Regions from separate parts of the Methylosinus sp. is20ea genome, predicted to be linked through region 1. Evidence: riboswitches for the same ligand, from Rfam matches in the RefSeq annotation. Region 1 holds a riboswitch; the other holds the start of a gene.
The links. Region 1 has a riboswitch for cobalamin ahead of AC6IY7_RS11760 (CbtB domain-containing protein). Riboswitches for the same ligand answer to the same signal wherever they lie in the genome.
Positions count from the first base shown of each region.

Region 2: it holds a riboswitch for cobalamin, as region 1 does, so the genes downstream of both, AC6IY7_RS16405 (TonB-dependent receptor plug domain-containing protein) here and AC6IY7_RS11760 (CbtB domain-containing protein) in region 1, are expected to answer to the same signal.

Region 1 covers NZ_AP046088.1:2,541,147-2,545,552, reverse strand. Annotated here, with positions in the region: gene AC6IY7_RS11775 (Nramp family divalent metal transporter) at 1-366, shown strand, start outside; gene AC6IY7_RS11770 (hypothetical protein) at 506-739, shown strand; gene cobO (cob(I)yrinic acid a,c-diamide adenosyltransferase) at 849-1,430, opposite strand; cobalamin riboswitch at 1,521-1,715, shown strand; gene AC6IY7_RS11760 (CbtB domain-containing protein) at 1,763-1,963, shown strand; gene AC6IY7_RS11755 (CbtA family protein) at 1,971-2,678, shown strand; gene cobW (cobalamin biosynthesis protein CobW) at 2,675-3,709, shown strand; gene cobN (cobaltochelatase subunit CobN) at 3,717-4,406, shown strand, end outside.
Region 2 covers NZ_AP046088.1:3,517,825-3,522,230, forward strand. Annotated here, with positions in the region: gene AC6IY7_RS16395 (NAD-dependent succinate-semialdehyde dehydrogenase) at 1-901, shown strand, start outside; gene AC6IY7_RS16400 (cupin domain-containing protein) at 907-1,338, opposite strand; cobalamin riboswitch at 1,472-1,672, shown strand; gene AC6IY7_RS16405 (TonB-dependent receptor plug domain-containing protein) at 1,789-3,819, shown strand; gene AC6IY7_RS16410 (DUF7676 family protein) at 3,845-4,406, shown strand, end outside.

The DNA.
Region 1 (4,406 bases):
GCCTGCGGCCTCAACTCCACCGTGACGGCGACCCTCGCCGGGCAGATCGTGATGGAGGGCTTCCTCGAGCTGCGCATGAAGCCGACGCTGCGGCGCCTCGTCACGCGGCTCATCGCCATCGTCCCCGCCGTCGCCGTCACGCTCCTCTCCGGAGAGGAGGCGACCGGCCGGCTGCTGGTGCTGAGCCAGGTGGTGCTGAGCTTCACTCTGCCCTTCGCCGTCGTGCCGCTGGTCTGGTTCACCGCTTCGCGCAGGCTGATGGGCGAGCTCGCGGCGCCGCGCGTCACCACGGCCGTCGCCGCCGTCATCGCCGCAGCCATTATCGCGCTGAACGGCAAGCTGATTTTCGATGCGCTCGCCGGCTGATCTTTACCTTCCCTTGACCATGCGGCTCCGCAAGCGTGCGTTAACCATGCGCGAGCCGGAACGATCTTCTTGCACGCGACGTTCTTCCCCGGCCGAGACGGCGCTGGGGGCCCTCCTCGAACGAAGGGAAGAGAACGGCATGTTTCGACAAATGGTTTATGCGGCGGCCCTGGTCGGCGCTCTGATGCTGCCCGGCGCGGCCTCCGCCCGCGGCCACCATCGTCACCACCATCATCACCACCACCATCACCACCATCATCACCATCACGGCCGCCACGCCGGGGTTCATCACGGCTGGGGCCATCACGGCTGGGGCCACGCCGGATGGGGTGGCGGTCACTATGGCCGGTCCTATTACGCGGGATCGCGCTAAGCGCCAGCGTCCAACGCCTGCTGGCGCTTGTGGAACGGCCGCAGCCACTTCGTCTGCTGAGATCCGGCTCGGCGCCGGGGGGCCGAGCCAGCCGGCCACCCCCGCGCCTTTAGAATTCGACGCCGATCTGCGCCTTCACGCCGGCCTGAAAGTGATGCTTGATCAGCGTCATCTCGGTGACGAGATCGGCGATGGCGATCAGTTCCGGCTTGGCGTTGCGGCCGGTGACGACGACATGGAGATCGCCTCGGCGCGCCGTCAGAGTCTCGATCACCTCGTCCAGCGGCAAATGCTCATAGCGCAGCGCGATCGACAATTCGTCGAGAACGACTAGCCGAATCGATTCCTCCGCCATCAGCTCCTTGGCCTTGTCCCAGGCGCGGCGGGCCGCCGCCTCGTCGCGGGCGCGATCCTGCGTCTCCCAGGTGAAGCCCTCGCCGAGCGTATGCCAGGAGAGCAGCCCCTCCTCCCCGCCGAGCTTCTCGAGGATGCGGCGCTCGCCGCTCTCCCAGGCGCCCTTGCCGAATTGCACGACGCCGACCCGGAAACCATGGCCCATCGCCCGTAGCGCGAGGCCGAAAGCCGCCGTCGACTTGCCTTTGCCGGCGCCCGTATGAACCATCAAGAGGCCCTTTTCGGCGATGGTCTTGCCCGCGACCTCGGCGTCCTGGACAGCCTTGCGCTTCTCCATCTTCTCGCGATGGCGGCGGGCGGCGTCCTCTTCCGCGAATTCCGACACGATTTGCGCCTCCTCACCGTTTGACGGCTCATCCTCTCCGTCATATGACTGTCGACGACGGTCCTCCGCAAGGAGGCGAACAGGGAATGCGGTAAGGGGCTCGTCCCCGATTCCGCGGCTGCCCCCGCAACTGTGAGCGGCGAGCGCGCGCCCGTAGAGCCACTGGGCGAAAGCCCGGGAAGGCGGCGCGTGCGGCGACCCGCGAGCCAGGAGACCTGCCGTCATGTGACCTGCGCGTCACGCGAAACCACGAATGCCGCCGGTGGGGCGGCGAGGAGCTGACAATGACCGCCAAGACCTTCTCCGTGAAGACCCTTTCCGCCGACGCCGTCCTCGTCTCGAGCCGTCTCGAGGTCCTGCGCGCCGCGCTCGTCGTTTTCACGCTCGGCGCCGGCCTCCTCTATCTCGCCGGCTTCTCCTATGCGAGCGTCGCCCACAACGCCGCTCACGACACGCGCCATTCGCTCGGCTTCCCCTGTCATTGACGCAGCGGTGATCCAGCGACTCCTCGCGGTCGGTCTTCTGGCCGGCCTGCTCGCGGGGCTCGCCGTCGCGGCCCTGCAGCATGTCACCACGACTCCGCTGATCCTCTCCGCCGAGGTCTATGAGACCGCGGCCGAGCAGGCGCATGCCGGAGCCGCGGCGCAAGAGCATGAACATGCCCACGCCCACGCCTGGGAGCCCGCGCCCGGCCTCGAGCGCACGGCCGCGACCAGCGTCGCCACCGGCGTCACGTCCGTCGGCTACGCCTTCGTGCTGCTGGCGCTGATGCTCCTTTCCGGCGAGAAGATCGAGCCCAGGCGCGCCGCGCTCTGGGGCGCCTGCGCCTTCGCGTCCACAGGCCTCGCCACCAGCCTCGGCCTCGCGCCCGAGCTGCCGGGCAGCGCCGCCGGCGATCTCGTCGGGCGGCAGATCTGGTGGATCGCCACGGCCGCCTCCACCGGCGCCGGCCTGTTCGCGCTGCTGCGCATCGACGCGCCGCTCGCCAAGGCGCTGGGCGTCGCGCTGCTCGTCGCGCCGCACATTATCGGCGCGCCGCAGCCGCCCGCGCCCGAAAGCACGGCTCCCGCCGAGCTGGCGGCGCGCTTCACCGCGGCGTCGCTCGCCATCCACGCGCTGACCTGGATTCTCGTCGGCGCGGCGGTCGGCTTCGTCTGGCGCCTTCTTCCCGAAAAGAGCCATGCGGAGGCCGCGACGTGAGCGCGCTCGCCAAAGTCCCGGCGACGATCGTCACCGGCTTTCTCGGAGCCGGCAAGACGACGCTGATCCGCCACATCCTCGAGACGGCGCGCGGCCGCCGCCTCGCGCTCATCATCAATGAATTCGGCGATGTCGGCGTCGACGGCGACATTTTACGCGCCTGCGGCGTGGAAAATTGCCCGGAGGAGAATATCGTCGAGCTCGCCAATGGGTGCCTGTGCTGCACTGTGGCCGATGATTTCGCGCCGGCGATCGAGGCGCTGCTCGCGCTTGCGAACCGCCCCGAGCACATCATCATCGAAACGAGCGGCCTCGCTCTGCCCAAGCCTCTGGTCAAGGCCTTCGAATGGCCGACCATCCGCCCGCATCTGACCGTCGACGGCGTCATCGCCGTGGTCGACGGGCCGGCGGTGGCGGCGGGGCGCTTCGCCGACGATCTCGACGCCATCGCCAAGGAGCGCGCCGAGATCGAGACGATCGACCACGACAATCCGCTCGAGGAAGTGTTCGAGGATCAGCTCCTCTGCGCCGATCTCATCGTGCTCAACAAGATCGACCTCTTGAGCGAGGAAGAAGCCGCGCAAGTCGCCGCGCAGATCCGCGCCACGGCGCCGCGCGCCGTGAAGCTGCTGCGCGCGAGCGAGGGACGGCTCGATCCCGCGATTCTGCTCGGCCTCGGCGCGGCGGCGGAAGACGATCTCGCCAACCGCCACTCGCATCACGATACGGAAGAGGGCCACGATCACGATGATTTCGAGAGCTTCGTCGTCGAGATCGCCGCCGCGCGCGATCCGGCCGAGCTCGTCGAGCGTCTCGCCCGCGTCGCGCAAGCCCATGACGTGTTGCGCATGAAGGGCTTCGTCGAGATCGCCGGCAAGCCGATGCGATTGCTGGTGCAGGGCGTCGGCGCGCGCTTCCGCCATCAGTTCGACCGCCCCTGGCGCGCCGACGAAAATCGCGCCAGCCGTCTCGTCGTCATCGGCGAAAAGGGTCTCGACCGCGCGGGCGTGACGGCCATGCTGACGAGCTGAGGGCGCCATGCATCTGCTCGCGCGCGATCTCCATGGCCTCGACGATAATGAGGCGGCGGTCGACCTCGGGCAGACTCCGGCTCAAATCGTCTTTCTCTCCTTTTCCGACGCCGAGCTCGGCCTCGTCGCCGAGCTGCATGAGCAGAACGCCGCGCTTCCGTCGCTGCGCTGCGCCTCGCTCGCCAGATTGAAGCACCCCTATTCCGTCGATCTCTATATCGACAAGGTCGCGCGCCATGCGCGGCTCGTCATCGTGCGCCTGCTCGGCGGCAAGGATTATTGGTCCTATGGCGTCGACGAGCTCGCGGCCGCCGCCCGCGCGCGCGGCTTCGCTCTGGCGATCGTCCCCGGCGACACGCATAGCGACGAGAGGCTGGCGCGCGCCTCCACGCTCACGCCCGACGATCTTGCGCGCATCTGGTCCTTCTTCCGCGACGGCGGCCCAAACAATCTGCGCTCCTTCCTCGGTTTCGCGGCGACGCTCGCCGGAACGCCCGCGCCCTGGCGCGAGAGCGCGCTTGTTCCGCTCGCCGGCCGCTGCGAAGAAGCCTGCCGCACCGCCCTTGGCGCCAACCCTCCCCCTCATGCCGAGGAGGTCGCGAAGCGACCGTCTCGAAGCACGAGCGGGAGTTCCAGAAGGCGCCGCGTGACGGCTCCCTCGTCCTTCGAGACGCGGCCTTCGGCCGCTCCTCAGGAT
Region 2 (4,406 bases), 980 kb from region 1:
GCCGCTCTCGGCCATAGCGCTCGCCGAGATCGCCCAGCGCGCCGGCGTGCCGGACGGCGTGCTCAATGTGGTGACGACCAATGATCCTGCCAGCGTCGGCGCCGAGCTCACCGGCAATCCCGCGGTGCGCAAGATCACCTTCACCGGCTCGACGGAGGTGGGGAAGATCTTGCTGCGGCAGGCGGCCGAGAATGTGCAGAAATGCTCGATGGAGCTCGGCGGCAATGCGCCTTTCATCGTCTTCGAGGACGCCGATCTCGATCTTGCGGTGAAAGGCGCGCTGGCGACCAAATATCGCAACAGCGGCCAGACCTGCGTCTGCGCCAATCGCTTCCTCGTGCAGAAGGACGTCGCCGAGACTTTCGCCGCCAAGCTCGCCGAGGCGGCGTCCAAGCTGAAGGTCGGGCGCGGCGTCGATCCCGGCGTCGTCATCGGCCCGCTGGTCGAGGAGGCGGCGGCCGAGAAAGTCGAGCGTCTCGTCGCCGATGCGCGCGCGCGTGGCGCGAAAGTGCTGACCGGCGGCGCGCGCCACGCGCTCGGCGGAACATTCTTCTCGCCGACCGTGCTCTTCGACGTGCGGCCGGACATGCAGATTTTCGAAGAGGAGATTTTCGGCCCCGTCGCCGCGATCATTCCCTTCGAAGATGAGGCGGAAGCGATCCGTCTCGCCAATTCGACGCATTATGGCCTCGCCGCCTATTTCTACAGCCGCGACATAGCGCGTGTGTTTCGCGTTGCGGAGACGCTCGAATTCGGCATGGTCGGCGTCAACGAGTCGCTGATGTCGAGCGAGGCCGCGCCTTTCGGCGGCGTGAAACAGTCGGGCATGGGACGCGAGGGCTCCAAATACGGCATAGAGAGCTATCTCGAGATCAAATATGTCTGCCTCGGCAATATGTGAGGCGTTCAACCCTCGCGGTTCGGCGTGCCGAGCACATGCACGTCGGGCGCGAGCATCACATTGTCGAAGCGCTGCGTGAACATCGCCGCCGCGAAGAAGGCGACCGCGCGCAGCGTTTCCTCGCCCGTATTGACGAGATCATGCCGCAGCGGCGTCGGAATGACGAAGACGTCGCCGGGCTTCACATGATGCGTCTCGCCGCCCTCGGCGCGCAATTCGCCGGAGCCGCCGAGGATATATTGCGTCTCCTCGGTCGCGTCCGTGTGCCAGCCGAGCCGTCCGCCGGGCGCGATCTCATAGACGATGGTCGAGGATTGCGTCGCGCCATGCTCGCCGCAGGAGGCGAAGGCGCCGGCCCAGCGAACGCTGGGATCGTCCACGCCGCCGACTTGCGCGCGCGGGAGCCGGTCAGTGTCGACGACGTAAATAGCGCTCATCGTTCTTCTCCGAAATTCTAATCGAATTTTTCGCGGGCGGCGCCCGCAGCCACAAGCCTAACGCGCCGCGCGAGGCTTCGTTCCAGAAGTGCTCGCCGTCCGAGAGCGCGCTTGACTCTGCGGTTCGGCGCGGTTCTATTGACCGCGATGGCTCCCATCTAGGGATCAAAAGGGAATGCGGTGAGCGCCGGAGACGGCGCGAAGCCGCGGCTGCCCCCGCAACTGTAAGCGGCGAGCCGAGGATCAAACAGCCACTGGAGCGTAAGCTTCCGGGAAGGCGATCCGAAGGCGCTGACCCGCGAGCCAGGAGACCTGCCATCAGTCGTGGTCACGCGCGATAGCGTCGGGCGGGGTGCACCGAGGCGGCCGAAACCTTTTGACGCGTCTTTGCGCGTCGAGGGTGGAGACCTTTCGCAGTGACGGCCCACGTCTGCTGCGAGTTTTCCGGCAATGTCCTCCTTTATCGCACAGGGCGCCCTTTCGGGCGCCACGTCTCGTCTCGCGCTTTTCTCCGCCTCTCTTCTCGTCCTGCTTCCCGCTCGCGCCGCGGGGCAGGAGGCTCTGCCGACTGTCGAGATCGGCGCGGCGACCATCGTCTCCGCCGATCGTGTCGAGGAGCGCGTCGATAAATCCTCCTCCGCCGTCACCGTGATCCCATCCGCGCAGATCGAGAAGCGCGCCGCGACCGGCCTCACCGAGGTTTTGCGCGGAACGCCGGGTCTCGATCTCTATGAGACCGGCGGCCCGGGCGCGCAGACCTCCGTCTTTCTACGTGGCGCGACGCCCGGCCAGACGCTCGTGCTGGTCGATGGCGTGCGCATCGGCGATCCGTCCTCGACCGACGGCTCGGTCGATCTCGGCGGCCTCGTCGCCTCCGATATCGAACGCATAGAGGTGCTGCGCGGCCCGCAATCGGCGCTCTATGGCTCGGACGCGATGGGCGGCGTCATTCACATCCTCACGCGCAAGGGCGAGGGACGCCCGCGCGCCTCACTTCTCGTGGAAGGCGGCTCCTACGGAACGGCGCATTTGCGCGCGCGCGTTTCGGGAAGCGAGGATCGCTTGTGGTACGCATTCGCCATAGACGCGCTGACGGTCGACGGCCATCCACGCTATGGCTATCGCATCACGCGGCCACTGACGATCGGCGACGGCAAGACGCCGCTTCCGCCGCTTCCGCCCAATGATCCGACGAGCAAGGGCGGGGCCAGCGCGCGTCTCGGCTATCGCGTGAGCGAGGATGTCGCGGTTGAAGCCGGCTTCTTCGGTTATGACAGCGCGATCCGCTTCGATAATCCCTATTCCTTCTCGGCGGTCGACATCTTCGATCCGCAGAATCATCAGCATGCGACTTTCGCGCAGGGTTTTGCGCGCATCGACGCCGACATGTTCGACAAAGCCTTGCACAATCGCTTCACCCTGTTCGGCAATGTGACGAATCGCGACGTGTGGCAAGCGCGCTCCTGCTATGACGCGAGCTTCAATGCCTATAATTGCCAGCGCGGCTATCGCGGCGCGCGGCGCGGATTCGAATATCAGGGCGATCTCACGCTCGGCGGCTTTGGTCTTCTGACCTTTGGCGCGCGCAATGAGACGGAGTCCGTCCACACATCGCAGGACCCCGTTCCGCCGACGACATTCACGCCCATCGATGCGGCGCAGACGACGCATTCGGGCTTTGCGCAGCACAAGCTCACAATGTTCGAGCGCGTCGATCTCTCCTATGGCGGCCGCATCGACGCGGTGGATCAGAACCGAACCTTCGCGACATGGCGCGCGACTGCAGCCTATCGTTTCGAGGACACGGGAACGAAATTGCGCGGCAGCGCCGGAACAGGCGCGCGCGTCGCCTCGCTCTATCAGCGCTTCAGCCAATATGGCGATCCTGCTCTCGCGCCGGAGACGAGCGTCGGATATGACGTCGGCGTCGATCAGTCCTTGTTCTCGGATCGCGTGTTCGCATCGCTGTCGCTGTTCGAGAATCGCTTTCGCGACCTCATCGAGTTCGGCCGCGCGCCGAGCTGCAGCGTGACGCAGGCCTTCGGCTGCTATTACAATGTCGGCCGCGCGCGCACGAAAGGCGTCGAATTCTCCGGCGAGGCGATCGTCGTTCCCGGCGAATGGCGTCTGCGCGCGAGCTATACGCATCTCGCCGCAGAAAATCTCGTGACGCATCGCAGCCTGTTCCGCCGGCCGCGCGACAAGGGAACGGCGTCCGTCATCTATACGGGCGTTCCCGGGCTCGAGCTCGAGGCGCGGCTCACCATCGTCGGGCCCAATCCCGACTATGATTATATCTTCTCGCAACGCGTCACGCTCGCGCCTTACGCGAAGCTCGATCTCTACGCCGATTACAAGATCGACGAACGCATGTCGGTGTTCGCGCGGATCGAGAACATCAATGACGCGCGCTATGAGGAAGTCTTCAATTACGGAACGGCGGGACGCTCCGTCTATGGCGGCGTGAAATTCAGCTGGTGACGGATTTTCGAGAGGGGAGAAGCTCATGACGAATTCGACGCCGCAGCGAAGGACGGAGCCGGATGGAACGCCGGTCGATGTCTTCGCGCTGCCGACCGATGCGCAGAGTCTCGAAGCGCTGCTTCGCGATCTCTTCGAAAATCACTGGGGCGAGATCGTGTTCGGGCCGATCATTCAGGGCGCGGCGTTCGAGATACATGTCGATCATCCGCCGACGCGCGTCGGCGTGCTCGACGGCTATCTCACCATCGCTTTCGGGCAGACGCATTTTCACGTCTGCATCGGCGAGACGCGAGGTCCACGCAGCCGTCCGACGCCGCCCGAGCTCGCCGTTCACAGACGCACGGCGCGCGCGGAACTGCATCGGCGCTTCTCGGGAACATGCGTTCCAATGTCCTGGAGCCTGCAATTGTTCAATGGCGCCGGCGAGCAGCAGCTCGCCGTGCTCTTGCCCAATCCCTTCCTTCATCCCGAAACCGAGAGAATCCTGCGTGAGCCCGACTGGTCGCGGCTTTCTTTGTGGGATGCGTTGCGGGCGCGCTGGCTGGGGCTCATCGAGCCCGATCCGGTCGATCGTCCCGCGCTCT